2 linked regions of the Stappia indica genome follow. The protein of the gene in region 1 interacts with the protein of each later gene in a pairwise test. Links are inferred from orthologs where the notes say so. Each region holds a gene or a part of one and is shown on either strand. Other genes may lie near its edges. The genes, in order: accC and ribD.

Region 1 (15,315 bases):
CAGCTGTTCGCGCGTGACATAGACGCTTTCGTCCTCGCGCGGCACCATCAGCCAGTTCACCAGCGGAATGACCACGAACAGGATGGCGACGATGATCAGGTTGAAGCTGGCGAAGATCGTCTCGCCGGTGCCGATGACGCCGATCTGCGCCTCGGTGAAGTGGCCGGCCGTGGCGATGGTCAGCGGGATCGAGCCGGCAAGGCCGCCGTGCCAGATCACGAAGCCGGAATAGGCGGCGGCGATCAGCAGGCGGTAGTCGACGCGGATCTGGCGTGCAAGCTCGCGGGCGAACAGCGCGCCGACGACGAGGCCGAAGCCCCAGTTGACCCAGGACGCGATGAGCGAGACCACCGAGACCAGCACGATGGCGGAGCCGGGCGAGCCGGCGAGGCCGGCCAGCAGCGCCAGGAACTTCTTCACCGGCGGCGAAGAGGCGAGGATGTAGCCGGTCACCAGGATCAGCAGCATCTGCATGGAGAACGAAAGAAGGCCCCAGAACCCGTCGCCCCACATCTGGACGACGGCCATCGGGCCGGCACCCTCGAACAGCATGGCGGCCGCGGCCGCGACGATGGTCAGCAGCAGCACGAAGATGAAAGGATCGGGCAGATAGCGATCCATCAGAACGACGGCGGGACGTGAAAGCGCACGCAACATGACAGCCTCCCATTTTTTCTTCCGGCTCTCGCAGGGCCGATTCCCGCCCCTGCAACCGTAAGGCGATGGGGCGCGAGAACGCTGGGGGTGTCAAGTCTCGGGAAGGCCGATTGCAGGTTGTCGTAGCGTCAGGATTTGCCTGTGCGAACAAGGAGGCCGGCGGGAGCGCGCGCCCCCGCCGGCCGGATGTGGTTGTCCTGGCTTGCGCGATCAGGGCAGGCGCTGGTCGTAGTCCTGCTTGAGCGCTGTGAAGGCGTCCCAGAAGGGCGCGGGCTTGCTGCCCTCGACCAGGGCCACCAGCACGCCGAGATGGGCATGCCAGCCGGCGCTGACGCCGAGCAGCGAGGCCCGGTCGGGCAGACGGGCATGGACGATGGTGAGCAGCGTGCCCTCGCCGCGCGGGGCCAGGGTGAAGGTCACGTTGCTGGCCGTGCCCCAGGTGATGGAGAAGCTGCGCGGCGGATCGGCGGCGATCACCCGGCAGGTCATGCGGTTCTCGTCGCCGATGTTCTCGGGCCGGGTTCCGGGCGGGTCGGTCAGCTCGTCGTTGCGCCAGACGAGCTCGCATTCTGCGCCGGGCACCAGGGTCATCTCGCCGGCGGCCAGCCACTTGCGGCGCAGCTCGCTGTCGGTGAGCCAGGCCCAGACCCGCTCGGGCGCGGCGGGCAGCACGCGGCGGATTTCCAGCGTGTCGGGGGCGGTCAGCGTGCCATGGGCATCGGGTTTTTCCATCACGGTCATGTCTTGTCTCCTTCCTTGGGGGCAGTCTTCCTGTTGGCGTTTTCCTCGCGCAACAGGGCGTCGAGCACATCGAGACGGTCGGTCCAGAAGCGTTCGTAGAAGCCGAGCCAGTCGTGGGCGCTGGCCAGCGGCCCCGGTTCCAGCCGGCAGGTATGGGTGCGCCAGCGCACCTCGCGGCGGATCAGGCCGGCCTTTTCCAGCACCTTGACGTGCTTGGAGGCCGCCGCCAGTGACATGTCGAAGGGCTCGGCAAGCTGGCTGACGCTGCGTTCGCCCTCGGTGAGGGCGCGGAGCATCTGCCGGCGGGTGGCATCGCCGAGGGCGTGGAAGATGGCGTCGAGCCGGTGTGCTTCTTGTTCAACCATGCGGTTGAATAAATACCTCGCAGTGGCATGAGTCAACCGAAAAGTTGAATGATGAGGCGAGGGGGGGCGCCGCGGCCTGCGGCGCCGGTGCACTTGCCTTGGCCGGCCAAGGTCTGCGATACCTGTCGCTTGCAAGGGGATCCGCCTCGCCGCGGATCGACAGCCTGTGGATGTTGAGCGGTATCTGCGATGAAACTGGCCTACACGACTTCCCCCGGACGCGGCGACATGGACCTCGTGCTGGCCCGCGTCGCCGAGCGGCTCGAGGGGCGGGGCCTGCGGGTGCTCGGCGTCGTGCAGATCAATTCCGCCTGCGAGGGCGACCGGCCTTGCGACATGGACGTCAAGCTGCTGCCGCACGGCCCCTTGATCCGCATCTCGCAGTCGCTGGGAACGCAGTCGCGCGGCTGCCGGCTCGATCCGCAGGGGCTGGAGCAGGCGGTCGGCGAGACCGCCGCCCGGCTGGCCGGCGGGGGCGATGTGCTGATGGTCAACAAGTTCGGCAAGCAGGAGGCCGAGGGCAGGGGCTTTCGCGATGTGATCGCCGAGGCGCTGGCCGCCGACATGACGGTCATCGTCGGCGTCAACGGGCTCAACCTGCCGGCCTTCCTGGAGTTCTGCGGCGACATGGCGACCCGGCTTCCCGCCGAGGTCGAGGCGATCGCCGGCTGGGCCGAGACCGCGCTCTCAGCCGTCGCCGAAGACGCGTAAGGGCGCCTGTCCCGGCCGGCCTTTTGCGGCCTTAAGCGGCCGCCCCCAGATGCAGCACGGCCTCACCGACACAGATCATCGCGCCGGCGCCGTTGGCGATTGTGAGGCGGACCAGCAGCTCCGTTTCTCCCTCCGCAAGGGGGCGCCGCCGCGCGACGCGCCCGCCGATGGAGATGCCGTCGCCCACCGCCAGCGGCTTCACGAAGCGGCATTGCAGGCCGGCGATGCGTGCGTGCGGCAGCCAGCCGCGAACCGCGCCCTCGAGGCGGCCCATGATCAGCATGCCGTGGACGATGGCGCCGGGCAGGCCGGCTGCGCGTGCGGCCGCCTCATCCAGGTGGATCGGGTTGTGGTCGCCGGAGGCCTCGGCATAGGCGGCAACGTCGTCCGGCCCGAGGATCGCGAGCTTCGTGTCGGCAAAGCGGTGGCCGACGGCGAGCACGGTCATGGCGCGCCCTCGCGGTTTTCGAACAGCACGATCTCGGCGCGGAATTCCTGCAAGGGTGTGCCGTCCGCCGCGCCTTGCAGGTCCTGCACCCGTCCGCGCAGGGTCAGCCGGTCGGCGCGCTCCTCATGGCGCTTCCAGTCGACGAGGACGGTGTAGTGCCGGTCCGCCTCCAGCTCGCCGTTGTAGACGAAGTCCTGCGCCTGGTGGACCAGCACGGCGGAACGTTCGCTTGCCAGCCCCGCCAGCGTTTCCATGACGCTTGGATGGGAGAAGACGGTGAAGGCATAGGTTGCCGGCACGGGCTCTTCAGGGGCACTGAGTGCTGCGGCGAAGGCCCTGACCTGCGCGCGCGCCGTCGACAGGTCGAGGGCGGCGATGGTCGTCCACTGCGCCGCGCTCACCGCCCTAGACCTTTCGGATCGCGACGGTGGCGTTGATGCCGCCGAAGGCGAAGGAGTTGCTGAGCGCCGCATCGATCTGCCGGGCCTGTGCGGTGTTCGCCACCGGATCGGCAAGGCATTTGGGGTCGGGCCCCAGCCAGTTGATGGTCGGCGGTGCGATGCCGCTGCGCAGCGCCTCGACGGTGATCACCAGCTCGATGGCGCCGGCCGCTCCCAGCGCATGGCCGTGGATCGGCTTGGTCGAGGAGACCGCGAGCCCCTCCACATGGGCGCCGAAGACCTGGCGCAGCGCCTCGCTTTCGGCAATGTCGTTGAGTACCGTCCCGGTGCCGTGGGCGTTGACATAGCCGATGTCCTGCGGCGCCAGCCCCGCATCGGCCAGCGCCCCGGCAATGGCCGTGGCCGGGCCCTCGACGGTCGGGCGCAGCAGGTCGGCCGCATCGCTGGTAGTGCCGTAGCCGACGAGTTCGGCAAGCGGCGTCGCCCCGCGCTTCAACGCGTGGTCCAGCTCCTCGATCACCAGCACCGCGGCGCCTTCGCCGAGCACCATGCCGTTGCGCTTTTCGGAGAAGGGACGGCAGGCCTCCGGCGCCATCACCCGCAAGGCCTCCCAGGCGCGGAAGCTCGCCGGCGTCAGCAGCGCCTCGCTGCCGCCGACCAGCATCGTGTCGGCGAGCCCGGCGCGGATCATCTGCAATCCGTAGCCGACCGACTGGGTGCCGGAGGCGCAGGCGCTGGAAATGGCGAGCGAGGGGCCGCGCGCGCCGTAGCGGATGCTGATCTGCGAGGCGGCGGCGTTCGGCATCACCTTGGCGATGGCCAGAAGGTCGGGCCGGGCGTCGTGGACGTAGAAATTGTAGTGGCCGTCGTCGGAGGTCCAGGCGCCGCCGATACCCGATCCGATGATCGTCCCGCAGCGCGCGCCCAGCGGGCCTTGCGTGTCGAGGCCGGCCTGCCGCAGCGCCTCGTCGGCGGCCACCAGCGCCAGCTGGGCGAATCGGTCGGTGGTCTTGAGCTCCTGCTCGCTGAGATGCGCCGAGGGCTCGAAGCCGGTGATATGGGCGGAGCGGGAGACGCGCTGGCGCGGATAGCGCGCAAAGCGCAATTCGCCGACGCCGCTGCGCCCGTCGCGCGCAGCCTCCCACAGGGCCTGCACGCCGGTGCCGGCCGCCGTGATGGCTCCCATTCCAGTGATGACGACGCGCCGGTTTGCGCTGGTCACTCGGCGCCTTCTTTCATTCGTGCTGCAAGCACTTGCAGGAAATCGCCCAGCGTTCGGGCGTCGGCCAGATCGCCGTCGACGGGAATGTAGACGCCGAATTCTTCCTCGACCGCCATCAGGATGACGACCATGTCGGCCGACTGGATGCCGAGATCCTCGAATGTGGCATCGACGGCCAGCTTCTCGCGCTCGACCATGCCCTCCTTCGCGACCAGATCGAGCAGCCGCTCGATCGTTGCGGCATCCATCCCCTCTGCCGTCAGTACCATCTCAGCCCCGTTCCTGCGGATTTCAGCGTGTTTTATGAGTGTCATAAGGGTTAAGCCGGTTCTGTTCCAGCATCAAGTCGCTCGGGAATCGGAACTAATACGGAGGCTGTTCCGGCGTTTCCACGTCTTGTGCGGCTTGCGGACGGGCAAGGGCTCCACTATTCACGTCCTGCCCTCGGGTCGTGGCGGCCGCCGCGACGCAAGGGCAGGGAACAGGGCAAGACGGCAGGCGCGCATGAGACAGTCTTCGCACACGGCCACGGACGGCGGCACGCCGGCCTCCGACAGGGCGCCGCTCCTTGCCCGCCTCACGGGTCTTGCGGCCGGCCTGCCGGTGGTCCTGGTGCCCGCTTCCGCCATCTACATGATGGTCTGGGCCCGCTGGACCTTCTACGAGCGCCATCCCGACTATGTCCAGCAGAGCGCGCCGACGGTCAGCCGGGCGATCACCGATCCCTATATCGGCGATCCCTTCGCGGCGGCGATCCTCGGCGTTGCCATCGTCATCGCGCTGGCGATCCTGCCGATCTCCTACGCCTTTTACGGGGCGATCTCGGCGCGTGCCGGCCACATGCCGAAGGTCGCGGCGAGCCTGCGCCGGATGATGGCGGTGTTCCTGGTGATGCAGGTGCTGGGCACCTCGGGCATGGTCATCTGCACGCAGGTCACCTTCCGCCACAACCACGACCTGCACATGCTGGGCAGCTACCTGTTCTTCGTGTTCCAGGCGCTGTCGATCCTGATGAGCGGGATCATCACCACGCGGCTGCTGCGCCTGCCGGACACGGGCCGGCCGAGCTATCTTTGTCTCGGCTCGCGCTATACGCGCCTGCGCCGCACCCTTGCCTTCGTCACCGCCGGTCTCGCCGGGCTCTATGTGGCGCTGTTCCTGGTCAAGGGGCTGGACCTGCCGGTCACCGAATACACGATCTACTACATCTACACGGTGCAGGAGATCGTCACGATCTCGGCCTACATCACGCAGGTGATGCTCTACGCGCCGGAGATCTACCGCATCGCGCGCAATCTTGCCGCCTCGGGCACCTGGCGCCTGGAGGGCGCCGCGGCCGCCGCCTGACTTTCCCGCGCCCCTGACTTCCAGCGTCTTGGCGTCCGCCGCGGGGGTCTTCAGCGCCGCGCGTCGTCCGCCTCGGCGACGAGCGCCTCGGTGCGCTCCTCCACCTGCTGCTCCAGCCGCTCCATGAACGGACCGGACGCGAGCCCTGCCGGGATTGTCGGCAGGAACTCGATGATGATGCGGCCGGGAAACTTCCACGCGCTGTTGCGCGGCCAGAACACGCCGGAATTCAGCGCCACCGGCACGCACGGCACCTGCAGCGCCCGGTAGAGCGCGGCAACGCCGGGGCGATAGGTCGGGGCGGACAGCGGCGTGCTGCGCGTGCCTTCGGGAAAGATCACCACCTGCCGGCCTTCCGCGACCCGCTGCTTGGCCTGGCGGATCAGGCTCATCAGGGCGCTGGCGCCGGCCGAGCGGTCGATGGCGATATGGCCGAGCCGCCACATGCCCCAGCCGGCGACCGGGATCAGCGTCAGCTCGCGCTTCAGCACGAAGGCCGGGTCCTTCAGGATCACTTGCAGCGCCAGCGTCTCGAAGGCCGACTGGTGCTTGGCGGCGATCAGGCACGGCCCGTCCGGCAGGTGCTCGCGCCCGCGCACCTCGTAAGCAAGCCCGACGGTCAGCCGCAGCAGGCCCAGCCAGCCATGCACCACGATGCGCGCGACGACCCGCGTCACGGCTCGCGGCAGGATCATGAAGAGGCAGGCCGGCGCCAGCAGCACAAGGGAGGCGATCACCAAGCCCTGGAAGACCAGCGAGCGCAGCACCACGAGGGCGCTCGCCCGCGGCGGCGTCCAGTCGGCCCCGGCGGGCATCGGTGTGCCGTCTGTGGCCATGGATCAGCCCCGGTCCTGCGGCGCGCCGATGGCAAGGCTGAGCCGCGCCACGCCCTCGATCTCGCCCTCCAGCCGGTCGCCCGGCTTCAGCGCGGCAACGCCGGCCGGCGTTCCGGTGAAGATCAGGTCGCCCGGCCTCAGCTCCACCGAGGCGCTGCAGATCGCGACGATATCGGCGACCGGCCAGATCTGGTCGGCCAGGTCGCCCTGCTGGCGGATCTCGCCGTTCACCGACAGGGAAATACGCCCGCTCTTCGGGTGGCCGATGCGGCTTGCCGGCACCAGCGGCGAACAGGGGGCGGACCGGTCGAAGGCCTTGCCCCAGTCCCAGGGGCGGCCGAGGTCCTTGGCCTGCTGCTGCAGGTCGCGGCGCGTCAGGTCGATGCCGATGCCGTAGCCCCAGATGTGGTTTTCCGCATCCTCCGGCGCGATGTCGCGCCCGCCGCGGCCGATGGCGACCACCAGCTCCACCTCGTGATGCAGGTCCTGCGTCAGCGGCGGATAGGGGAGGGTGCCGCCGGCATCGCACACCGCGTCCGCCGGCTTGGTGAAGAAGAACGGCGGCTCCCGGTCCGGGTCCTTGCCCATCTCGCGGGCATGGGCGGCATAGTTGCGCCCGACGCAGAAGACCCGGCGGATGGGGAAGCGCGCATCCGTTCCCTCGACGGCGACATCGGCCGCGGCAGGAGGCGCAATCACATGGTCGGTCACGGAAAATCTCCTGCGGATGGAACGGTGCGGGACGGCCGGCGGGCCCTTGTTTACGCCCTCGGCCTTGCCCGGTCCAGAGGGGGCGGAAGAGGGGACGGAAGAGGGGACGGCGCTTGCGCATGCCTCGCCCGGCGGCCACCATGATGGCGATTGTCTTTGATTTTTTGCAATGCAACAATGGCGGGCAACACTGATGGACGGCACGAGCGAAGACGGAACCTGCGGGAGCAGACCATGACGGGGCGTATCATTTCTGTCGCGCAGCAAAAGGGCGGCTCGGGCAAGACGACGCTGGCGGCGCATCTTGCGGTGGCGCTGGCCGCGCGCGGCGCCTTTCCGGTCGCCGTGGTCGACATCGATCCGCAAGGCTCGCTCGGCACCTGGTACGAGGCCCGCGAGGGCTCGCTCGGCGACGGGACGACCGGCCTGACCTTCCGCACCTCCAGCGGCTGGGGCGCCCGGCGCGAGGCGCGCTCGCTCGCCCGCGACCATGGCCTCGTCATCCTCGACACGCCGCCCAAGACCGATTCCGACGTGCGCCCGGCCATCGAGGCCGCCGACCTCGTGCTGGTGCCGATGCAGCCGACGCAGGTCGACCTGTGGGCCACCGGCCAGACGGTCGACATCGCCAGGCGTGAGGGCACCGACTCGCTCGTCGTGCTGAACCGCGTGCCGCCGCGCGCCGCGCTGACGGCCGAGGTGATGGGGCTGATCGGCGAGAACGGCTTCACCGTCGCCTCCGCCCGGCTCGGCAACCGTACGGCCTTCGCCGCCTCGATGGGCGAGGGGCTGACGATCCTGGAGACGGAGCCGCGCGGCAAGGGCGCGGACGAGGCGCGCCTGCTGGCCGAAGAGGTCGCGCGGCTGCTCGGCCTGGAGTTTTAGGGAGCTCAGTCCCTGTCCGAGCTGTCCTGCGCGCTGTCGATCACGGCCAGCGCCTCAGCGCCCGTGACCCGGTCGGACAGGGCCAGGAAGTCGCCATAGTGATTGAGCGCGGCGCTCAGCTGCCTGTCGTAGATCGCCTTCGGCACTTCTTCCGCGCCGAACTGGGCCAGGTGCTCGGTGACGAACTGCGCGTCGAGCAGGTGGTAGCCGCCGGCGATCAGCCGCGCCACCAGATGGCTCAGCGCCACCTTGGAGGCATCGCGCTCGCGGGCGAACATGCTCTCGCCGAAGAAGGCGCCGCCCAGCGACACGCCGTAGAGCCCGCCGACCAGCTCGCCGCCGCGCCAGGCTTCCACCGTATGGCAGTAGCCCATGTCGTAGAGCGCGCCGTAGAGGCGGCGGATCTCGCGGTTGATCCAGGTCTTGCGGCGGCCGTCCGCCGGGGCGGCGCAGCCGTCGATCACGCCCTGGAAGTCGTGGTCGACGCGGATCTCGAACACGTCCTGGCGCAGGGTGCGGCGCAGGCGGCGGGGGATGTGGAAGCTCTCGAGCGGCAGGACGCCGCGATGCTCCGGCTCGATCCAGAAGAGGTTGGGATCCTCGGCCGACTCGGCCATGGGAAAGATGCCGCAGGCATAGGCCTTGAGCAGCACCTGCGGCGTGATGACCAGCGGATCGTGGGTGTTCCCGGCCATGGCTGCCCTTCCTGGCAGGCTCGTCAAACGCGCGCCTGCAAACTTCGGGAGACGGCGCCGGCTCGCGGCGCCGTCCGTCCCGTCAGTCGTCGTCCGACTTGGCGGCGAGATACTTCTCGAGCCAGTGGATGTCGTACATGCCGTTGGCGATGTCCTGGTTGTCGACCAGGTCGCGGAACAGCGGGATCGTCGACTGGATGCCGTCGACGACGAACTCGTCGAGGCAGCGCCGCAGCCGCATCATGCACTCCACCCGGTTGCGGCCGTGCACGATCAGCTTGCCGATCAGGCTGTCGTAGTGCGGCGGGATCCGGTAGCCCTGATAGACGCCGGAATCGACGCGCACGCCCAGGCCCCCCGGCGGGTGATAGTAGCTGATCTGGCCGGGCGAGGGCGCGAAGGTGCGCGGGTTCTCGGCATTGATGCGGCATTCGATGGCATGGCCCTCGAACAGCACGTCCTCCTGGCGCAGCGTCAGCTCGGCGCCCGAGGCGATGCGGATCTGCTCGTTGACCAGGTCGATGCCGGTGATCATCTCCGTCACCGGATGCTCCACCTGCAGGCGGGTGTTCATCTCGATGAAGTAGAACTTGCCGTCCTCGTAGAGGAACTCGATCGTGCCGACGCCGCGGTATTTCAGCTTGCGCATGGCAGTGGCGACGATCTCGCCGATCTCCTTGCGCTGCGCCGCGTTCAGCGCCGGGGAGGGAGCCTCCTCCCAGACCTTCTGGTGGCGGCGCTGCAGCGAGCAGTCGCGCTCGCCCAGATGGATGGCATTGCCCCGGCCGTCGCCCAGCACCTGGATCTCGATGTGGCGCGGCTTGCCGAGATACTTCTCCATGTAGAGCGCATCGTCGCCGAAGGCGGCCTTGGCTTCCGAACGGGCCGTCGACAGCGCGGTGTCGAGGTCCTTTTCGGTGAGCGCCACCTTCATGCCGCGTCCGCCGCCGCCGGCAGCGGCCTTGACCAGCACCGGATAGCCGATCTCGCGGGCGATCGCATGGGCATCGTCGCTCGGCGTCACCGCGCCGTCGGAGCCGGGAACCACCGGGATGCCGAGGTCGCGCGCCGTCTGCTTGGCGGCGATCTTGTCGCCCATGATGCGGATATGCTCGGCCGTCGGCCCGATGAAGGCGATGTTGTGCGCCTCCAGGATCTCGGCGAAGCGGGAGTTTTCCGACAGGAAGCCGTAGCCGGGATGCACCGCGTCGGCGCCGGTGATCTCGCAGGCGGCCAGCAGCTGCGGGATGTTGAGGTAGCTGTCGCGCGCGGCCGGCGGGCCGATGCAGACGCTCTCGTCGGCAAGGCGCACATGCATGGCATCGGCATCGGCGGTCGAGTGCACGGCCACCGTCTGGATGCCAAGCTCCTTGCACGCGCGCAGCACGCGCAGCGCGATCTCGCCCCGGTTGGCGATCAGGATCTTGGAGAACATGGGCTCGGTCCCCGTCACTCGATGACGACGAGGGGCTCGCCGTACTCCACGGGCTGGCCGTCTTCGACGAAGATCGCCGTCACCCGTCCGGCGCGCGGCGCCGCGATCTGGTTCATGGTCTTCATGGCTTCGACGATCAGCAGCGTGTCGCCGGCGGCAACCGTGTCGCCGATCTCGACGAAGGTGCGCGCGCCCGGCTCCGGCGAGCGGTAGGCGGTGCCGACCATCGGCGAGGTCACGGCGCCCGGATGGTTGGCGGCCTCGGCGGGGGCGACCGGCGCCGGTGCGGCGACGGCGGGAGCTGCGGCGCGGCCGATGGAGACCGGCGCCTCGACGGTGACCTGACGGGCGACGCGGACGCGGAAATCGTCCCGCTCGAGCTCGATCTCGGTCAGGTTGGTCTCGTCGAGCAGTGCCGCGAGCTGGCGAATCAGGTCCTGGTCGAGCTGGTTTTTCTTTTCCGACATGGGCTTGTCTTGATCTTTTCGTGGTTGTTAAGGCGCGCCTGTGCGCCCGCAGGTCATGGCCTGATGACGGTCGACAGCGCTTCCAGCGCCAGCCGGTAGCCCGTCGGGCCGAAACCGCAGATCACGCCGAGCGCGACCGGCGAAACGTAGGAGTGGTGGCGGAACGCCTCGCGGGCGTGGACGTTCGTCAGATGGACCTCGACGGTCGGGATCTGCGCTGCCCGGATCGCGTCGTGAAGCGCCACCGAGGTGTGGGTATAGGCCGCCGGATTGATCACCAGGCCCTGGGCGACGTCGCCCGCTTCCTGGATCCAGTCGACCAGCACGCCCTCGTGGTTGGACTGGCGGAACTCGATGTCGAGATCGAGATCCTCGCCGACATCGCGGCACAGCCGCTCGATATCGGCCAGCGTCGCCGTTCCGTAGGTGGAAGGCTCCCGGGTCCCGAGCCGGTTGAGGTTCGGTCCGTTGAGGACGTAGATCGAGGCGGACATGCAATCCTCTTCAAGGGTCCCGGCGGCGAACCTGCTGGTGTCGAAAGTCCGGTCCAGAAGCCCGACAAGGGGCAACGCGGCGCACCCTCGCGCCGCGTCGCGACATCCCGCCTCTTATAGGCACTCGCGCGGATGAGGAAAAGACCTGATCTTCCCGCTTTGCTCACCCCGCGCGCCCGTCGCCGGCGGCCTCAGCAGGTCGCCTGGCCGCAATTGCGCATGGCCGAGATCTTGCCCTTGAGCTGGTCGTAGCCGACCGCGCCCATCACCACCTCGTCGCCGATCACATAGGACGGGGTGCCGGTCAGGCCGAGCCGGTTGGCGAGCATGTAGACCTCCTCGATGGCGGTGTTCACCTCGCTCTTGCCCAGCGTCTCCTCGACCTTGGCCGTGTCGATGCCCGCGGTCTTGGCCGCGGCCAGCGCCGCCGCCTTGTTGGCCTGGCCGCGCAGGCCCATCAACTCGCGGTGGAAGTCGTGATACTTCTCCGGCGCGACGATGTTGACCGCAACGGCGACCTGCGCCGCCTCGACCGAGCCCTGGCCCAGCACCGGGAATTCCTTCAGGACGATGCGCAGCTTGTCGTCCTCTTCCAGCAGCCGCTCCATGTCGGCCATGGCCCGCTTGCAGTAGCCGCAATTGTAGTCGAAGAACTCGACCAGCGTGACGTCGCCCTCGCGGTTGCCGAGCTCCACCTGACGGGTGGACTCGAACAGGATGTCGGCGACGCTCGACAGCGCGTCCGAGCGGGCCTTGCTGGCGGCGGCGAGCTCGCGGCGCTCCAGCTCCTCCAGCGCCTCGCGGATCACTTCCGGGTTCTTGACCAGGTACTCGCGTACGATGGTCTCGACGTCGCCGCGCTGCAGCGGCGTGTCCTGGGCAAGCGCCATCGGCGACAGGAAGAGCGCCAGCATCGCGGCGGCGGCCAGTACGAGTTTCTTCATTCGGATCTCCAGCGGCCGGGCCCTGCCGGCGTGAGTGCCTTGCATCCTTGCGGCGCGGTCACGACCGTCCGGGGAGCTTCGGGGGTTTATAGGACACGATATCATCGGCTTGCAGCCATGCGGGCGTGCCCCGCTTCAATTTTTTTTGTGCACGGGCGGCGTAGCGCTTGGCGGCCTCGAAATCCCCGCGCGCCATCAGGCCCCTTGCGGTCGCCACATCCGCCTCCGCCGTCTTGCCCTGTCGGCCGAGCGCGATGGCCAGCTGCGAATGGCCGATGGGCGAGTTCTCGTCCACCTGCAGGCCGGCCTTGAGGATCTTCTCGGCCTCCGGCAGCAGCGATGTGTCGTTGGCCGCGACCAGCGCGAAGCCCAGCCAGATCTGGAACTGCGCCTCCCGCGGGCGCAGGCTCAAGGCCTGGCGGAACGGCGCGATGGCCGCCTTCGGGTTGCCTGATTCCAGCAGCGCCTGGCCTTTGAGTTCGTAAAAATAGGGGTTGTCCGGCTGCCGGCGGATCAGCTTGTCGATGGCCTCGACCGCTTCCTTGCGGCTGCGGGTGCGCATGGTCACCACCGCGCGCGCATATTCGGCCGGCAGCGAGCTGTCGGAGCGCGGGTAGTCGCGCGCCACCGTGTTCGGATGGGCGGTGAAGGCGATCAGCTTGGCGCGCACCATGTCGTGGCGGGCCTGCAGCTGCGGGTTTTCCGGCGCGTCCCAGTAGGGGCTCTGGCGCGCCACCGTCTCCAGCTGGGTCAGCCGCTCGCGCGGCATCGGGTGGCTCTGCGCGTAAGGATCGGTGTATTGCGCCGAAAACAGCGTCTGGTCGGCGAAGCGCGCGAAGGTCTTCAGCATGCCGCGCGCCGACTGGCGGGTCTTCTGCAGGAAGGTGAGGGCGGCGCGGTCGGCGATCGATTCCTCGCCGCGCCGATAGGCCAGCAGCGAGCGTTGGGCAAGGCCTGCGCCTGCGGTCAGCGCGCCGGCGCCGCCTTGCGAGATGCCGCTGGAGCCCGAGCTGGAGCCGGCGACGACGGCACCTGCACCCAGCACCGCGCCGATCACGGCGATGATCTGGGCATTGGCCAGCGCCTGGCGCAGCCGCACCAGGTGGTTGCCGGTGATGTGGCCGGTCTCGTGCGCCAGCACGCCGATCACCTCGCCGGGCGTCTCCGCATCGGTGATCACGCCGACATTGATGAAGATGCGCCGGGCATCGGCGACGAAGGCGTTGAAGTCGTTGCGGTTGACCAGAACGATATCGACCTGCTGGCGGGCGATGCCGGCCGCATCGAAGATCGGCCCGGCATAGTCGCGCATCAAGGCTTCCGTCTCGGCATCGCGCACCAGCGGAATGCCGCCTTGCGCCTGCGCGGCCGTGCCCATCGGCGTCAGTGCCAGCACGCCGGCCATGGCCAGCGCCGCCGTGCGGCGCAGCAGCCTGCGCGCCGAGCTGCTGTACATCGCGGGCGATCCCGGACGGTTGCGGTCGAGCGAGCGGAAGGACCCCATCTTCTGCCTCTTGCCTGTTCTGCTGGCCTGTTCTGCCTTTTGCCTGCCGCGCGGGGCCGGGCCTTGCGGGCAAAATCCGCACCCGCGGTCCATCCCGAGCCTCGACAGCGACGCGCGCGAAGGGTAGGGAGCCGGTGAAGGGCGGTCAACCGCCCAGCCCAAGCCTCCTGCCTTTCGTCTAGACGCGGAAAATGCGGCGCGAGATGGGCAGGCGGGGCCGCGTGCCGCAGATTGCTGCCCAGACCGAACACAGGACGTTATCCATGTCGCATCCTTCCCGCCGGTCCGAAGTCGAGCCGTTCCTCGCCATGGACGTGCTGTCGCGCGCCAACACGCTGGAGGCGGAGGGCCGGCACATCCTGCATATGGAGGTCGGCCAGCCCGGCGCGGCGGCGCCCGCGCCCGTGCTCGCGGCGGCCCGTGCGGCGCTGGAGGGCGGGCGCATCGGCTATACCGAGGCGCGCGGGCTGGCCAGCCTGCGGCAGGCGATTGCCGGCTATTATCGCGACACCCACGGCCTCGATGTGCCGCTGTCGCGGATCGTCGCCACCACCGGCTCGTCGGCCGGTTTCAACCTCGCCTTCCTCGCCGCCTTCGATGTCGGCGACCGTGTGGCGATCACAGCGCCCGGCTATCCGGCCTATCGCAACATCCTGAAAGCGCTGGGTCTGGTGCCGGTCGAGATCGAGGTCGGCGCCGACACCCGCTGGGCCCTGACGCCGGAGCTGCTCGAGGCCGCCCATCGCGAGGGCCCGCTCAAGGGCGTGCTGGTCGCCTCTCCGGCCAATCCCACCGGCACGATGATGACGCCGCAGGCGCTCAAGGCCTTGAGCGATGCCTGCGAGGCGCTCGATATCCGCTTCATCTCCGACGAGATCTATCACGGCCTCGTCTTCGACGGCGAGCAGGAGACGGCGCTGTCCTTCACCGACAAGGCCATCGTCATCAACAGCTTCTCGAAATACTACTGCATGACCGGCTGGCGCATCGGCTGGATGGTGCTGCCGGAGGACCTGGTGCGCCCGGTCGAGCGCATCGCGCAAAGCCTCTACATCTCGCCGCCGGAACTGTCGCAGCGGGCGGCAGCGGCCGCCTTCGATGCGCGCGACGAGCTGGAGGCGGTGAAGGCCGGCTACGCCCGCAACCGCGCGCTGCTGCTGGAGCGCATGCCGCAGCTCGGCTTTACCGAGCTGCTCCCCGTCGACGGTGCCTTCTACCTCTATGCCGGCATCCGCCCCTTCGCCAATGACAGCCTCGCCTTCGCCTCGCGCCTCTTGGAAGAAGCCGGCATCGCGGCAACGCCCGGCCCGGACTTCGATCCGGTCAACGGCCGGTCCTACATGCGCTTTTCCTTCGCCGGCGATCACGCCGTCATCACTGAGGCGGTCGAGCGGCTCGCCGACTGGCTGTCCCGGGCGGGGTGAGGGGGGCTGTCCGTCGAGTATGGGGGAT
Region 2 (15,432 bases), 590 kb from region 1 along the record:
CATAGTCCCTCCTTGGCCGAACCTCGTGGCTCGACGGTGTCAGGGATTGTTTTCTTTGACCCTTCGGGGCCCACCGAACCCGGATAGCAGCCTATTGGCTCGCGCGCAGGCGGTCAACAGTCTGCCGGGGCTGCAGTTCGCAAAAAGTTCACAGGGCTCAAGCCTTTGCGCGCACTACCAGCGCAGCAGCGACGCCCCCCAGGTAAAGCCGCCGCCCATCGCCTCGAGCATGATCAGGTCGCCGCGCTTGATGCGCTCGTCGCGCACAGCCTGGTCCAGCGCAAGCGGGATCGAGGCCGCCGACGTGTTGCCGTGATCCTCGAGGGTCACGACGACCTTTTCCGGATCGATGCCGAGCTTCTTGGCGCTCGCGTCGATGATGCGGCGATTGGCCTGATGCGGGACGAACCAGTCGAGCGCCTCGGCATCCGTGCCGGTCGCCTCGAAGGCCGCCTCGACCACGTCGGTGATCATCGAGACGGCATGACGGAAGACTTCCTTGCCCTGCATGCGCAGGTGGCCGACGGTCTGGGTGGAAGACGGCCCGCCGTCCACATAGAGCTTGTCCCTGTGCGCGCCGTCAGATCGCAGATGCGAGGTCAGCACACCGCGGTCCGACGTGGTCCCCTCGCCTTCGGCGGTTTCCAGAACAACGGCACCGGCGCCATCGCCGAACAGAACACAGGTCGTACGGTCTTCCCAGTCGAGAATGCGCGAGAAGGTCTCCGCGCCGATCACCAGCGCGCGCCTGGCCATGCCTGTGCGCAGATAGGCATCGGCAGTGGCCAGCGCATAGACGAAGCCCGAGCACACCGCATGGACGTCGAACGCGAACCCGCCGGAAATGCCGAGCTTGTGCTGAACGGTCACGGCCGTTGCGGGAAAGGTGTTGTCGGGCGTTGCGGTCGCGAGGATGATCAGGTCGATGTCGGTCGGCTTGCACCCGGCCGCCTCAAGCGCCTTGCGTGCCGCGGCAACAGCGAGATCGGAGGTGAATTCTCCTTCGGCGGCGATATGGCGCGCATGAATGCCTGTTCGCTGCACAATCCACTCGTCCGAAGTATCCACCATCTTGGCCAGATCGTCGTTGGTGAGCCTGCGCGCAGGAAGATAGCTGCCAGTTCCCAGAACGATGGATCGCTTCACTGTCACTTATCACCTTCCGATCCGTCCCGCGGCTCGAACCGGCCGCGATGGTAATTCTTCAGATCCTGAGAAATCTTGTTCATCAGGTCGTTACGGGCCATGTCGTAAGCCAGTTCGACAGCGGCTGCAAAGCCTTCCGCATCGGTCCCGCCATGGCTCTTGATGACAATACCGTTCAGGCCGAGAAACACGCCGCCATTGACCTTGCCCGGATCCATCTTCTCGCGAAGGCGGTCGAACGCGTCCTTGGCAAGCAGGTAGCCCAATTTCGCGCGCCAGGTCCGGTTCATCGCGGCGCGCAGGTAGCTGCCGATCTGGCGGGCAGTTCCTTCTGCCGTCTTCAGCGCGATATTGCCGGCAAAGCCTTCCGTCACCACCACGTCGACGACGCCTTTGCCCAGATCGTCGCCCTCGACGAAACCGGCATAGGTGAGCGAGCGCAGATTGGCCTCTCGCAGCAGACGTCCGGCCGTGCGCACCTCTTCCAGGCCCTTGACCTCCTCGACGCCGATATTCAACAGGCCGACGGTCGGGCGCTCGATCGAAAAGAGAATACGCGCCATGGCGCCGCCGAGCAGCGCGAAATCGATCAGCTGCTGCGCATCGGCACCGATGGTCGCGCCGACGTCGAGAACGATGGACTCGCCGCGCATGGTCGGCCAGATGGCGGCAATGGCCGGCCGCTCGATATTCGCCATCGTGCGCAGGCAGAACTTCGACATGGCCATCAGCGCGCCGGTATTGCCGGCGGAGACGGCAACGTCCGCGTGACCGGTCTTCACCGCCTCGATGGAGCGCCACATGCTCGACTTCCAGCGCCCCTGGCGCAGGGCCTGGCTGGGCTTGGCGTCCATGGCGACCGAGACCTCGCAATGATGCAGGGTCGACGCCTCGCGCAGACGCGGATGCGCCTGCAGCAGCGGCGCCACGATGTCCGAGTTGCCATAAATGGAGAAGCTGATGTCGGGGCGCCGCTCAAGCGCCAGGGCTGCGCCGGGTACGACGACTTCCGCCCCCCTGTCGCCGCCCATTGCATCCAGCGAGATTCGAACCGTCTGAGCCATTGTCCGTGTCTTCTGGATCGGCGTCCGCGTCTCGTTCACTCGAGCGAGGAACACTGCCGATCGGCACTGCTGTCCCGAATTTCCGACCCTTCACCAAGGGCCGGGACGGCCGTTCTGCCGTCGTATTCTTATGTCGCCTGTGCCGCCCTTCGGGTCGTCTCACAAGGTCCCGCACCTCACCGATGGAATGCGCTGGTGCTGCGGTCGACAAGCAACGGTCAGCCCACCCCCATCATTTGAAGCGTTGGGAACATACCCGTTTACAACGGCGAGACAACAGCTTTCTGGCAATGCGCCCCGATGGCTGGATGGCCCAGCTTATTCGTCGCGCTTGCGAAACCGCTCCAGAGCGGCGAACGGCGACGGCGGCTTGTCGTCGGCTTCTTCACCGCCCTCGTCCCCGAAATCGTCCGGTAGTTCGGCGCCCGGGGCACGCGGAAACGGATCGAGCGCGAGTGCCAGCTGCTCGCACAGGATGGCCCCCAGGTCGATCCTGCTGCCCTCCAGCAGGTCCGGCGGATCCTCGGCAAAGGCGTCCACATCGATCTCGCCGTCGTCGGCGATACCCGCGAGGGCTTGCGCATCGGGATCGAAGCGCAGGGAGAAACGCTCGTCGATCACCTGCTCCACCGGCGCCAGAGTGACGACGCAGGTCTGGCTGGCGCGCGCCTTCAGGTTCCCTTCCACGGCGACACCGTCACGTCGCCATCTGCGGAGCTCGAACCGAGCCACGACGTCGGCGAGTCCGACCAGCGAATAAGCCTTGGCCATGCGCTGCAGGTCAGCCTCGTCCGGGCGCAACTCGATGGCGAGCGGCTTCGCGGTCAGGTGCTGGACGTCCTGTGGATGCGAGAATGGAAAATCTGATAGGGTCATAGCTGTCTCTGTCTGCCTCCTGCTTCAGCCGATATCCGTCGGCTCGTCAGGCCAGACCGGCCCGTTTGCGATAATAGCCGGGGCGTCCTGGCGCGACAGCCCGTCAGCCGCACCGCGCAGGTAGCGGGCAATGGCATGCGCGGCCACCGCATCGTGGGCATCGGCGAACAGATTGCGGTTCACAAGATTCTCGAGATCCTGCAGGCCGTCGGCAGCCAGCGCTTCTGCAAGGGCGGCTGCACGCCCGTAGAAAGCCTCGGCCATTTTCTTGACCTTCTTGGGCACGCCCAGATCGCCAACGCCCATCTCGCGAAGCGACCCATCCATGTCGGCAAAAAACGTGTCGAAAAGCCGCTGGGAAAAGTCGGAAGCAACCTCTCCCTCCCCCCTGAGGCGATTGAGCACCAGAATCGTGTGCAGCATCACCATCTCGAAACGGCCGTCGATCGTATCGGGCACATTGTACCGTGCGTAGAGCCACGGCTGCCGCGCCTGTGCCACGATCGAGGTGTATGCGGCGAGCACTTCCGGACGCTGACGCCGGCGAAAGAGACCGAAGACCATGTGTTGCCTCGCTTGGACGAAGGTTGCCAAGTGGCCTAGCGCAGGTTAGGGACTTTGCCAAGGATGCGCGGAGCGACAAAAACGGCACGCGGCTGCCTTCCGGCCGTGACAGCCGCCAGAAAGCAACAGGATACGCTTCACATGAAGACATGGATTCGCGGAGCAGTGCTGGTGAGCGTCCTGGCGCTGCCGCTGGCCGGTTGCTTCACCACCACCATCAATCACGGCCATGTCATCCGGCCCGAGCGGGTGCGCGACATCCAGGTGGGATCGAGTCGCGAACAGGTGGAACTGTTGCTCGGATCTCCCTCGACCTCCTCGCGGCTCGACGGCGAAGCCTATTACTACATCTCGCAGGTCAAGGAGACGACCGCGTTCCTGATGCCCGAAACAGTCGAGCAGCGCGTCGTCGCCATCTATTTCGACGAGGAAGGCTTCGTGCGCGACACGGCCTATTACAGCCTGGAAGACGGCAAGGTCGTCGACATCCTCAGCCGCAAGACCCGCACCGGCGGCGCCGACTACGGCTTCCTGTCGCAGATCCTGCGCGGCGCCCAGAACCCGAGCCTCAACCTGTAGCAGCTGGGGACCGAGCGGTCCCAGTTCCTGCCGGACGCAAAAAAACGCCCGCAGCCAAGGCCGCGGGCGTTTTGCATTCTCGCTGATGAGCGTGCCTGGATGCCGTCTGACGGTACCCAGGCCGCAACGTCAGCCGTGGGCCAGAACGGCCAGCAGCAGCAACGCGATGATGTTGGTGATCTTGATCATCGGGTTGATTGCCGGACCGGCAGTGTCCTTGTAGGGATCGCCGACCGTGTCGCCGGTGACCGAGGCCTTGTGCGCCTCCGAGCCCTTCATGTGCTTGACGCCGTCCTTGTCGACAAAGCCGTCCTCGAAGGACTTCTTGGCGTTGTCCCACGCCCCGCCGCCGGCGGTCATGGAGATGGCGACGAAGAGACCGGTGACGATGACGCCGAGCAGCATCGCGCCGACGGCGGCAAAGCCCTGCGACTTGCCCGCAATGGCGGTAATCACGAAGAACACCACGATCGGGGACAGGACCGGCATCATCGACGGGATGATCATCTCGCGGATCGCCGCCTTGGTCAGCATGTCGACGGCGCGGCCGTAGTCCGGCTTCTCCGTGCCTTCCATGATGCCCGGCTTCTCGCGGAACTGCCTGCGCACCTCCTCAACGACCGCGCCGGCGGCGCGACCGACAGCGGTCATCGAAATACCGCCGAAGAGGTAGGGAAGCAGACCGCCGAACAGCAGACCGACCACCACGTAGGGGTTGGACAGGGAGAAATCCACCACGACCCCGTCGAAATAGGACCCGGGCGCCGCGTTGGCCGCGAAGTATTTCAGGTCCTCGGTATAGGCGGCAAAGAGCACCAGCGCACCGAGACCGGCGGAGCCGATCGCATAGCCCTTGGTGACGGCCTTGGTGGTGTTGCCGACCGCGTCGAGCGCGTCGGTGGTCACACGCACTTCCTGGGGCAGACCGGCCATCTCCGCAATGCCGCCGGCATTGTCGGTCACCGGGCCGAACGCATCGAGCGCAACCACCATGCCGGCAAGCGCCAGCATTGTCGTCACCGAAATGGCGATGCCGAACAGACCGGCAAGATTGAACGCGCCGAGAATGCCCGCAATGATGATGATGGCGGGCAGTGCGGTGGCTTCGAGCGAGATGGCGAGGCCCTGGATCACGTTGGTGCCGTGTCCCGTAACGGAGGCCTGGGCAATCGAACGCACTGGGCGATAGTCGGTGCCGGTGTAGTATTCCGTCACCCAGATGATCAGGCCGGTGACCACCAGGCCGACAAGGCCGCAGTAGAACAGGTGCCGACCAGCGAAAGTCAGTCCGCCCGAGGTGGTGTACTCGGTCGAAAAGCCCAGCCAGAAGAACACGATGGCGAACAGTGCCACAGCCGACAGGACAGCGGTGGCGACGAAGCCCTTGTACAGGGCGCCCATGATCGAGTTGTTGCTGCCGAGCTTGACGAAGAACGTGCCGATGATCGACGTGACCACGCAGGCACCGCCAATCACCAGCGGCAGGAGCATCAGTTCGAGTGCTGCGGCTCCGGTGAAGAAGATCGAGGCCAGGACCATCGTGGCGACGACGGTCACCGCGTAGGTCTCGAAGAGGTCGGCCGCCATGCCCGCACAGTCGCCGACATTGTCGCCGACATTGTCGGCGATGGTGGCGGGGTTGCGCGGGTCGTCTTCCGGAATACCGGCCTCGACCTTGCCGACAAGATCACCGCCCACATCCGCACCCTTGGTGAAGATGCCGCCGCCGAGGCGGGCAAAGATGGAGATCAGCGAGGCGCCGAAGCCGAGGGCGACCAGTGCGTCGATGACGATGCGGCTCTGCGCATCGTAGCCGAGGATCTCGGTGAGGATGGTGAAATAGACGGCAACGCCCAGCAGGGCGAGGCCCGCAACCAGCATTCCCGTGACGGCACCCGCCTTGAAGGCGATCTCGAGACCGGCAGCAAGCGACGTGCTGGCGGCCTGAGCGGTGCGGACGTTGGCGCGCACCGAGACGTGCATGCCGATATAGCCCGCCGCCGCCGACAGGATCGCGCCGATGGCAAAGCCGATGGCGACCAGGCTGCCGAGCAACCAGACAACCAGTGCGAAGATGACCACGCCGGCGATGGCAATGGTCGTGTACTGACGGTTGAGATAAGCCTGCGCGCCTTCCTGGATCGCACCGGCGATTTCCTGCATGCGGGCATTGCCGGCATCGGCAGCCATGACGGACTGAATGGCCCATACGCCGTAGGCAAGGGACAGCAGACCACACAAAATTACTATTACGAGCTCGAGCATTCTTCCCCCCAATGAAGGACGCGGAAGGACCTTTCCTTGATTGTTATGCGGTCCTGCGGGAAGAACGGTATCTGTCCTGTGCGTCCCGTCAAGGACGAGTTTCCACCCGGCCGGGACAGATCGCGCGCCCTGCAGCTTCAGGCAATGGCTGTTTTGTCATGCCGCGCCAGCGCTCATAACGCTGCGGAAACAACGATGGACAGCAGGCACATGACAATCTTCCGCAAGGGAAGATTCAGTCCTGAAATCAAAGAAAAAGCCACGGCGGATCGCCGTGGCTGCTTCAGTCCACAATCGGGGGCGCAAGCGAGGGACTCAGGCTCCCTCTTCCGCCTGCTCCGGCTTGGTCGGGCCGTCGAACTCGCTGCTGCGGAACTCGCGCGCCAGCTTGTCGAGCACGCCGTTCACCATGCGCGGCTCTTCCGCCTCGTAGAAGGCGCGGGCGACATCGATATACTCGCTGATCACCACACGGGCCGGAACGTCCTTGCGGCGCATCAGCTCGAACGCTCCGGCGCGCAGGATCGCGCGCAGCGTCGTGTCGATGCGGCGGAGCGGCCAACCGGCGACCAGCGAGCGATGGATCACCGGATCCAGATAGCGCTGCTCCGCGACCACGCCCTTGACGAGATCGCGGAACCACGACGCATCCGCCTCGCGGTACTGTTCGCCGTCGAGCTCCGCACCCAGGCGGAACGCCTCGAACTCTGCCAGCACGTCGGCAAGGCTCGAGCCGCCGACATCCATCTGGTACAGCGCCTGGACAGCGGACAGCCGCGCCGCGCCGCGCTTGTTGGCGGGGCGGACGGCCGGCTCTGTCCTGGCTTCGTTGTCTTCAGTCATTGTCAGATTCCGAAACGGTCCCTGATCGCGATCATGTCGAGCGCGGCCTGCGCTGCCGCGCCACCCTTGTTCTTCTTCGCCGGGTCGGCACGCACCCAGGCCTGCTCGCCGTTCTCGACCGTCAGGATGCCGTTGCCGAGCGGCAGCGCCGCGTCGATGGTGAGCTCCATCACCGCACGGGCCGACTCGTTGGCGACGATGTCGTAGTGCGAGGTCTCGCCGCGGATCACACAGCCGAGCAGCACAAAACCGTCGTAGTCCGCGGTCCCCGCCTCCATGGCAGCGAGTGCCATGGCAAGGGCAGCCGGAATCTCCAGGACGCCGGGGACGGACACGCGTGTGACGTCGGCGCCCTGCCCTTCGAGGACGTCCATGGCGCCAGCGACCAGGGCGTCGGCGATATCGTCGTAGAAGCGGGCGTCGATGATCAAGATGCGAGGGGTCGTCATGTCGCTCTCTTCGCTTTCATGTCATGGCAAGCCGGGAGCCGGGCGCGCAAGAGGCGTCAGAACGGACCGGCTGCACTGCCGGAGGAGCCGGCAACAAGGTGCCGGTAGGAACCATGCCGGGCCGGTTTTGTCCAGCGCGGATTGTCAGACCCGCCATGCCCGCACCGGGCACCTGACACGATGTGGGGAGCCGGAGGACTCGCTCAGCTATACTCCGCGAGCCGGGCTGCGTAGCGCGCCATCATGTCCACTTCGAGGTTGATCCTGTCGCCGGCCGTGCGCTCGCCCCAGGTCGTCACCGCCAGGGTGTGCGGGACCAGGAACACGGTGAACGTGTCGCCGTCTACCTCGTTGACCGTCAGCGACGTACCGTGAAGGGCAACGCCGCCCTTCTTTGCAATGAACGGAGCGCACTCTGCCGGGGCGCGGAAGCGGAAGAAAACCGAATCCGGATGGTCGATGCGCTCCAGGATCTCTGCCGTGCCGTCCACATGCCCCTGGACGATGTGACCGCCAAGCTCGTCGCCGATCTTCAACGAGCGCTCCAGATTGACGCGGTCCCCTGCCTTCCAGCCGCCGACGGTCGTCAGGCGCAAGGTCTCGGCCGCCGACTCGATCTCGAACCAGTTGTCGCTGCCATCCCTGCCCCTGGCCGTCACCGTGTGGCAGACACCGTCGCAGGAGATGGAGGCGCCGATGTCGATGCCGTCGGGATCGTAGGCAGTCAGGATGCGCGTACGCAAACCCGCCGGAATGGCCTCGACCGAGGCAATGCGTCCCATGTCCGTGACGATACCGGTGAACATGTCAGCTCCTTTCGCGGACAAAATGGGTCATCGTGTCGGCACCGACCCGCCGGGTGCCGACATTGCGGAATCGGACGCTGGCGGTGACCATATCCGTACCACGCGAACCGAAGGGCAGGATCCCCCCCTGCCCGATCACGAGGCCGCTTTGCGAGATGATCACCTCGTCGGCAAGATCCGTGTCCAGGAAGGCGCGCGCCACCGTCGAACCGCCCTCGACCATCAGCTTGGTAATGCCGCGCTGCCCCAGGGCCCGGACGGCCGTGCGCGGATCGATCGGCTCGCCCTTCGCCCGCGCCAGGCGGATCACGGTGCAGCCGGCGACCGTCAGCGCCTCCACCTTGTCGGGATCGGCATCGGCGGCGACAAGCAGCCAGAGCGGGATCTCGCCGGCTGTCTGGACCAGCTTGCTGTCCAGGGGGAGCCGCGCATTCGTATCGAGAATGATGCGCACCGGGGAGCGATGGGCAAGGCCGGGAAGCCGACAATTGAGGGAAGGGTCGTCGGCGAGCGCCGTGCCGATGCCAACGAGAATTCCGTCGCACTCGGCGCGCAGGATATGGACACGCCGGAAGACATCCTCGCCGGTGATGGCGATCTGCCCTGCCCCGCGACGCCCAATGAACCCATCGCGCGAGACGGCAAGCTTGAGAACCACAAGCGGACGGCCGCGCGTCAGGCGGCTGACATGGCCGGCATGCAGGGCGCTGCAAAGTTCCTCGCGTACGCCGGAGCGCACCTCGACGCCGGCGGCCTCCAGCATCGCCACGCCGCGGCCTGAAACGCGCGGATTGGGATCCAGAAGACCGATCACGACACGGCGAATACCGGCCTGCGCCAGCGCGACACAGCACGGGCCGGTGCGCCCCTGGTGGGAACAGGGCTCAAGGGTGACATAGCAGGTGGCACCGCGCGCAGCTTCGCCTGCCTGAGCGAGGGCGACGACTTCCGCATGCGGTCCGCCGGGCGGGCGGGTGTAGCCGCGGCCGACCACGACGGGGCCGTCGCCGTCATCGCGCACGATCAGCGCGCCGACTGCCGGGTTGGGCCATACACGGCCGAGAGCACGCCGCGCATAGGAAGCGGCGGCAGCCATGAAACGATCATCGTGGCAGCTGTCCGGCATGGTCAGGTATGTCCGAGGGTCAGGTCTCGTCGAAGGCCGCAGCGTCGGGCCCACTCATCTCGTCGAGAAGGGCCTCGAAGTCCTTGGCTTCCCGGAAATTCTTGTAGACGGAGGCAAAGCGCACATAGGCGACGTCGTCGATCACCTTCAACCCTTCCATCACCAGGTTGCCGATGTCGCTCGCCTTGATGTCGCTTTCGCCCGAGCTTTCGAGCTGGCGCACGATGCCGCTCACCATCCGCTCCAGACGCTCCGGTTCGACGGGGCGCTTGCGGGTTGCGATGCGGACCGACTGCATCAGCTTGTCGCGATCGAACGGCACGCGGCGACCGCTGCGCTTGATCACGGTCAGCTCGCGCAGCTGGACGCGCTCGAAGGTGGTGAAGCGGCCGCCACAGGCGGTGCAGATCCGGCGACGGCGGATTGCGGTGTTGTCCTCCGTGGGACGCGAGTCCTTCACCTGGGTGTCGTCACAACCGCAATAAGGGCACTTCATGCGCTTTGGGCTCCGGACCGTGAGCCGCCCTCACGGCGGCCCACAAGACTGGTTGCCGGTGCGCTTCCCGCGCACCGGCCTGCAATCAAAGGTTCGGGTAGATCGGGAAGCGATCGGTCAGTGCGATCACCTTTTCCTTCACCCGAGCCTCGACCTCGGCATTTCCATCATCGCTGTTGGAGCTGCGCAGGCCGTCCAGCACCTCGACGATCAGCCGGCCGATCTCGCGGAACTCGCCCTGGCCGAAGCCGCGGGTGGTGCCGGCCGGCGTGCCGAGACGGATGCCGGAGGTAACGAACGGCTTTTCCGGGTCGAAGGGAATGCCGTTCTTGTTGCAGGTGATGTTCGCACGGCCAAGAGCTGCCTCGGCGCGCTTGCCGGTGGCATTCTTCGGGCGCAGGTCGACAAGCATCAGATGGTTGTCGGTGCCGCCGGACACGATGTCGAGCCCCTGCTCCTGCAGGCTGGCGGCCAGCGCCTTTGCATTGGCGACCACGGCCTGGGCGTAGGTCTTGAACTCGGGCTGCAAGGCTTCGCCCAGGGCAACGGCCTTGGCGGCGATGACATGCATCAGCGGACCGCCCTGCAGACCCGGGAAGACAGCCGAGTTGATCTTCTTGGCGATGGCCTCGTCATTGGTCAGGATGAGGCCGCCGCGAGGACCGCGCAGAGACTTGTGCGTGGTGGTGGTGACCACATGCGCATGCGGCAGCGGCGACGGGTGCGCGCCGCCGGCGACGAGGCCGGCGATGTGTGCCATGTCGACCATGAAATAGGCGCCGACGGAATCGGCGATCTCGCGAAGACGCTTCCAGTCCCAGGTGCGGGAATAGGCCGTGCCGCCGCCGATGATCAGCTTCGGCTTGTGCTGTTCGGCAAGGCGCGCGATCTCGTCCATGTCGAGCATGTGATCGTCCGGACGCACGCCGTAGGACACGACATTGAACCACTTGCCGGACATGTTGACCGGCGAGCCGTGGGTCAGGTGACCACCCGAATTGAGGTCGAGACCCATGAACGTGTCGCCCGGCTGCAGCAGCGCCAGGAACACGGCCTGGTTCATCTGGCTGCCGGAGTTCGGCTGCACGTTGGCGAACTGGGCGCCGAACAGCTCCTTGGCGCGATCGATCGCCAGCTGCTCGACCACGTCGACATACTCGCAGCCGCCGTAATAGCGCTTGCCCGGATAGCCTTCGGCATACTTGTTGGTGAGGATCGTACCCTGCGCCTCGAGCACGGCCAGAGAGACGATGTTCTCCGACGCGATGAGCTCGATCTCGTGGCGCTGGCGACCCAGTTCGCTGGTGATCGCAGCGTTGATCTCGGGATCCGCATCGGCAAGCGAGCGCGTGAAGAAGTTCGGATAAATCGCCGTGTCGAGCGAGGTGTCAGTCATCGACATCGTCGGTCCCCTCTAGCAGTCCTGAAGTGAGATCAATCGCGCATGGCGACCATTGGCGCCGTCGGAACAATGCCGGACCGGCCAGACCAAAAGGTCACGCCAGATAGCACAGCCATTCGCGGGAACCAAGGCCCATTGCCCGGCCCGCGACATCTCGCCGGCTCAGCTCCCTGCAGCGAGATCAGCGGGCGGGCGCCTCTTGGGCAAGGCGCCTCATAAGCTTCCGCAGAGCAAGTTGCTGAAGGTCGGCCTGCGTGGCCTGAACGGGGCCAAGCACGACGACCTCGATGCCTGTCTCAGCATCAATCGCCGTTACCTTGACCTGCCGTCCGACAGGATAGAATTCGAAATAGACTTCGCCTTTCGGCTGCCTTCCAATGGTCACGACACCATCCGTCCGACATGCGCAAGATTGCCGCGCCCCGGCTGGACGGGACCGCATCGAAGCGCCCCGCCCTTGCCTGGATGCGACAACCCGCCAATCACTGTAGGGAAGCGCTGCCGACTGCGGCCTCGCTCATGAGGACGCCGTCGCGATTGTAGATGTCCTCGCGGAAATGGATCACGCCTTCCGCGGTTGCCCAGGCCGTGACATAGGACATGTAGATCGGGATCTTGTTGCCGAGCTTCACGTCCTCGCGCGAACCGGAGCGGATCGTCTCGTCGACCCGGGCGCGACTCCAGTCGGAGGTCGTGCTCTCGAGCAGCCAGGTGATCAGCTCGCGAACGTTCTGCACGCGCACGCAACCGGACGAATGGAAGCGGTAGTCTGAGCCGAAGAGCGACTTGGACGGCGTGTCGTGCAGATAGACCTGATGCGAGTTGTGGAAGTTGATGCGCACCGAACCCAGCGAGTTGATCTCGCCCGGCTCCTGGCGGAACTGGTACTGAGTCGCCTCGTCGGTGTTCCAGTTGATCTGCTGCCAGGCGAGCTCGTTGCCCTTCCAGTCGAAGATCCGGATGCGGTTCTTCTCGAGGTAAGCCGGATCCTCGTTCATCTTCGGGATCAGATCCTTGCGGATGATCGAGACCGGAACCGTCCAGTACGGATTGAAGTTGAGCTCGTAGATCGACGAGTTGAGAATCGGCGTCTGGCGGTCGATCTTGCCGACGACGGCGGTGTGGCGCGAACGCACGCGGCCGTTCTCCACCGCCTCGATCTCGGCCGCCGGAATGTTGACCATCACGTAGCGGTCGCCCAGGAAACCGGACATGGAGCGCAGACGCACCAGATTGGTCTCCAGTTGGCCCAGCCGCACATTGGCCGAAACATTCATCGCTACCAGAGTGCTCTGGCCGACCACGCCGTCCGGCGTCAGGCCATGGCGCAGCTGGAAGCGGCGCACGGCCGCGTCGACGTAGGAATCGAACGTGTCGGAGAGACCCGCGGTCTGCTCGAGATCACCTGAAACCATGAGGCGGCGGCGCAGCGACACGACGTGTTCGTCGCGCATACCCAGCCGCATCGCCTTCCGGCCGCTGGTCACCGGCTGCCAGCCGCCCTGCTGAACGATCATCGAGTAGCGCTGGATCGCCGTCTCGACATATGTCGCGGTGTCGGGAGACAAGGTCGGAAACGAGGATTCGACCGCCTGCAGGCTGCGCATCGTGGTGTCGAACTGGTCGTTCCATTCGACGCGCTGCTGCTCGATCCGCATCTGCACGGGAGCCGGCTGCGCCAGCGCATCCCCTCCGATCGCGACGGAGGCAAAAACGCCTGTCAGTGCCAATGCGGCGCCCCTAGCGCCGGCCCGCAGGCCGAGAAGGCGCCCATCGAAGAGGTCGGTTGCTGCAAATCCCACCGTATCGACTCCAGTCCCAGGTCAAGCTCAGAAAGGTCTCGTTAGGGATACGCCGCCAGCATTAACAAATGCTCACAACCGTCGACAAAGGAGACCCGCCCCGGCCCGACGCGGCAAGAACTCTGCCCGGACCACGCTCCATCCGCATCGGATGACGCAACGGTTCCTAAGCCATCCCATTATGGCGCATTCATGTCGCGGCGCGAAAAAGCGCAAGCCAGCCGCCACATGCACCGAAGCCGCCTCGCACAATCTGCACGAAGCGGCTTCGATGAGGACAGGCCGGAAAATCCCGGGCAGTCAGAGACGATACAGGATCTGGTCGGTCCAGAAGCGCTCCAGACGGCGCAGCGAACGGTTCAGGACCTTGAAGTCGTCCGGACCGATCTCGCCGACCTGCTCGACCGACAGCATGTGCCGCTCGTACAGGGCGTTCACCTTCTCGGCAACGTCCTTGCCCTTCGCCGTCAGGCTGACACGGACCGAACGGCGGTCGGTGCGGGAGCGCTGGTGGTGGATGAAGCCCATGTCGACGAGCTTCTTGAGGTTGTAGGACACGTTCGAGCCGAGATAGTAGCCACGGGTCCGCAGTTCACCGGCGGTCAGTTCCGCATCGCCGATGTTGAACAGCAGCAGCGCCTGCACGCTGTTCACGTCTGCGCGTCCTTCGCGGTCGAACTCATCCTTGATCACATCGAGCAGTCGCCGATGCAGACGCTCGACCAGCGTCAAAGCTTCCAGGTAGAGCGGCTTGATGTCATCGCTCTCTTCAGCCTGCAACGCGACGTCGACTGCCTTCTTTGCGGTCATCATTTGTTTGCGCCTCATGTATTGTTAGCGGTGCGTTTTTTGTCACCTTGAGACAGACAATACGAGGCGGTCTCTAAAATCCGCTTAAAAAGGAGACTAAATCTCCGGTTAACGCGCAAATGCGATGCAGGACGCGACGAAATACAGTCTGTTAACGATATTTTCCAGCGAACATCAGGGTTTTCAGGGGCAACTCAAACGAGCAAGGCGCGAAACGGTCTCCCGCTTCGCGCCCCTGCCATCGTTGGTGTCCAGCGTATGGACGGTTCAGGCGTCCGTCTTGCCGCGCAGGAACCGGACGATGCCGGAAAAGTCCGTATCGGCATCGCCTCCGTTGCAGAAAAGATTGTAAAGGGCGGCAGCCTCGGCACCGAGCGGCGTGGACGCGCCGCTTGCATGCGCGGCTTCCTGAGCCAGCTTGAGGTCCTTGAGCATCATCGCTGCCGCGAAGCCCGGCTGATAGTCGCGGTTGGCCGGCGATGTCGGCACCGGACCCGGCACCGGGCAATAGGTCGTCAGCGACCAGCACTGGCCCGAGGCGGTGGAGGAAATGTCGAACAGCTTCTGCGCGTCGAGACCGAGGCGCTCGGCAAGAACGAACGCTTCGCACGTGCCGATCATCGAAATGCCCAGCAGCATGTTGTTGCAGATCTTCGCCGCCTGGCCGGTGCCGGCACCGCCCGCATGAACGATCGTCTTGCCCATCACGTCCAGATAGGGACGCGCCGCCTCGAAGGCGGCATCCGGACCGCCGACCATGAAGGTCAGCGTACCGGCCGCAGCGCCGCCGACACCGCCGGAGACCGGCGCGTCGACCATGGGCATGCCGGCCTTTTCAGCGGCCGCCGCAACCGCGCGTGCGCTCTCCACGTCGATGGTCGAGCTGTCGATGAGCAGCGTTCCGGGGCGGGCATGCGACAGAATGCCATCCTCGCCCGTATAGACCTTGCGCACATGTGCGCCGGCCGGAAGCATGGACACGATCACGTCGGCATCGGACGCCACCTCGGCGAGATTGTCCGCCGTCTTGCCGCCCACCTCTACCAGGCGCGCCTTGGCCTCCGCCGACAGGTCGAGGCCGCGCACGTCGTGCCCTGCCTTGACCAGATTGGCAGCCATCGGACCACCCATGTTCCCAAGCCCGATAAACCCGACCTTTGCCATAAGCACTTCTCCCTTTTCCGCCCCGACGGCGGCACCATCA

Evidence for each region.
Region 2: the proteins of accC (region 1) and ribD interact in binary tests that used the Escherichia coli proteins (3 or more experiments, as listed by UniProt). The link is inferred for Stappia indica from one-to-one orthologs.

Annotation. Positions count from the first base shown.
Region 1 is NZ_CP046908.1:685,878-701,192, reverse strand. The notes cover bases 8,279-11,159. They hold accC (acetyl-CoA carboxylase biotin carboxylase subunit), read right to left. Parts: upstream 10,455-11,159; coding sequence 9,102-10,454; downstream 8,279-9,101. Other genes in these bases: aroQ (type II 3-dehydroquinate dehydratase), read right to left, coding at 10,975-11,159; accB (acetyl-CoA carboxylase biotin carboxyl carrier protein), read right to left, coding at 10,469-10,921; aat (leucyl/phenylalanyl-tRNA--protein transferase), read right to left, coding at 8,330-9,019; parA (ParA family partition ATPase), read left to right, coding at 8,279-8,324. In the rest of the region: GH266_RS03210 (short-chain fatty acid transporter), read right to left, coding at 1-657; GH266_RS03205 (SRPBCC family protein), read right to left, coding at 868-1,398; GH266_RS03200 (ArsR/SmtB family transcription factor), read right to left, coding at 1,395-1,763; GH266_RS03195 (DUF2478 domain-containing protein), read left to right, coding at 1,953-2,474; GH266_RS03190 (MaoC family dehydratase), read right to left, coding at 2,506-2,922; GH266_RS03185 (hypothetical protein), read right to left, coding at 2,919-3,323; GH266_RS03180 (beta-ketoacyl-[acyl-carrier-protein] synthase family protein), read right to left, coding at 3,328-4,545; GH266_RS03175 (acyl carrier protein), read right to left, coding at 4,542-4,814; GH266_RS03170 (Frag1/DRAM/Sfk1 family protein), read left to right, coding at 5,050-5,892; GH266_RS03165 (lysophospholipid acyltransferase family protein), read right to left, coding at 5,943-6,728; GH266_RS03160 (fumarylacetoacetate hydrolase family protein), read right to left, coding at 6,732-7,439; more of parA, read left to right, coding at 7,674-8,278; more of aroQ, read right to left, coding at 11,160-11,415; GH266_RS03130 (DsbA family protein), read right to left, coding at 11,607-12,359; GH266_RS03125 (M48 family metalloprotease), read right to left, coding at 12,418-13,863; GH266_RS03120 (pyridoxal phosphate-dependent aminotransferase), read left to right, coding at 14,127-15,287. UniProt on the Escherichia coli protein: This protein is a component of the acetyl coenzyme A carboxylase complex; first, biotin carboxylase catalyzes the carboxylation of the carrier protein and then the transcarboxylase transfers the carboxyl group to form malonyl-CoA.
Region 2 is NZ_CP046908.1:91,352-106,783, reverse strand. The notes cover bases 7,642-10,639. They hold ribD (bifunctional diaminohydroxyphosphoribosylaminopyrimidine deaminase/5-amino-6-(5-phosphoribosylamino)uracil reductase RibD), read right to left. Parts: upstream 9,689-10,639; coding sequence 8,594-9,688; downstream 7,642-8,593. Other genes in these bases: glyA (serine hydroxymethyltransferase), read right to left, coding at 10,300-10,639; nrdR (transcriptional regulator NrdR), read right to left, coding at 9,738-10,214; GH266_RS00495 (riboflavin synthase), read right to left, coding at 7,990-8,592; ribH (6,7-dimethyl-8-ribityllumazine synthase), read right to left, coding at 7,642-7,786. Outside these bases: GH266_RS00540 (integration host factor subunit alpha), read right to left, coding at 1-3; GH266_RS00535 (beta-ketoacyl-ACP synthase III), read right to left, coding at 175-1,146; phosphate acyltransferase PlsX, read right to left, coding at 1,149-2,210; GH266_RS00525 (YceD family protein), read right to left, coding at 2,529-3,086; GH266_RS00520 (ubiquinol-cytochrome C chaperone family protein), read right to left, coding at 3,111-3,650; GH266_RS00515 (outer membrane protein assembly factor BamE), read left to right, coding at 3,792-4,229; GH266_RS00510 (sodium-translocating pyrophosphatase), read right to left, coding at 4,359-6,494; transcription antitermination factor NusB, read right to left, coding at 6,810-7,337; more of ribH, read right to left, coding at 7,340-7,641; more of glyA, read right to left, coding at 10,640-11,610; GH266_RS00475 (DUF6898 family protein), read right to left, coding at 11,798-12,001; GH266_RS00470 (L,D-transpeptidase family protein), read right to left, coding at 12,099-13,418; transcriptional regulator LdtR, read right to left, coding at 13,719-14,231; mmsB (3-hydroxyisobutyrate dehydrogenase), read right to left, coding at 14,496-15,392. UniProt on the Escherichia coli protein: Converts 2,5-diamino-6-(ribosylamino)-4(3h)-pyrimidinone 5'-phosphate into 5-amino-6-(ribosylamino)-2,4(1h,3h)-pyrimidinedione 5'-phosphate.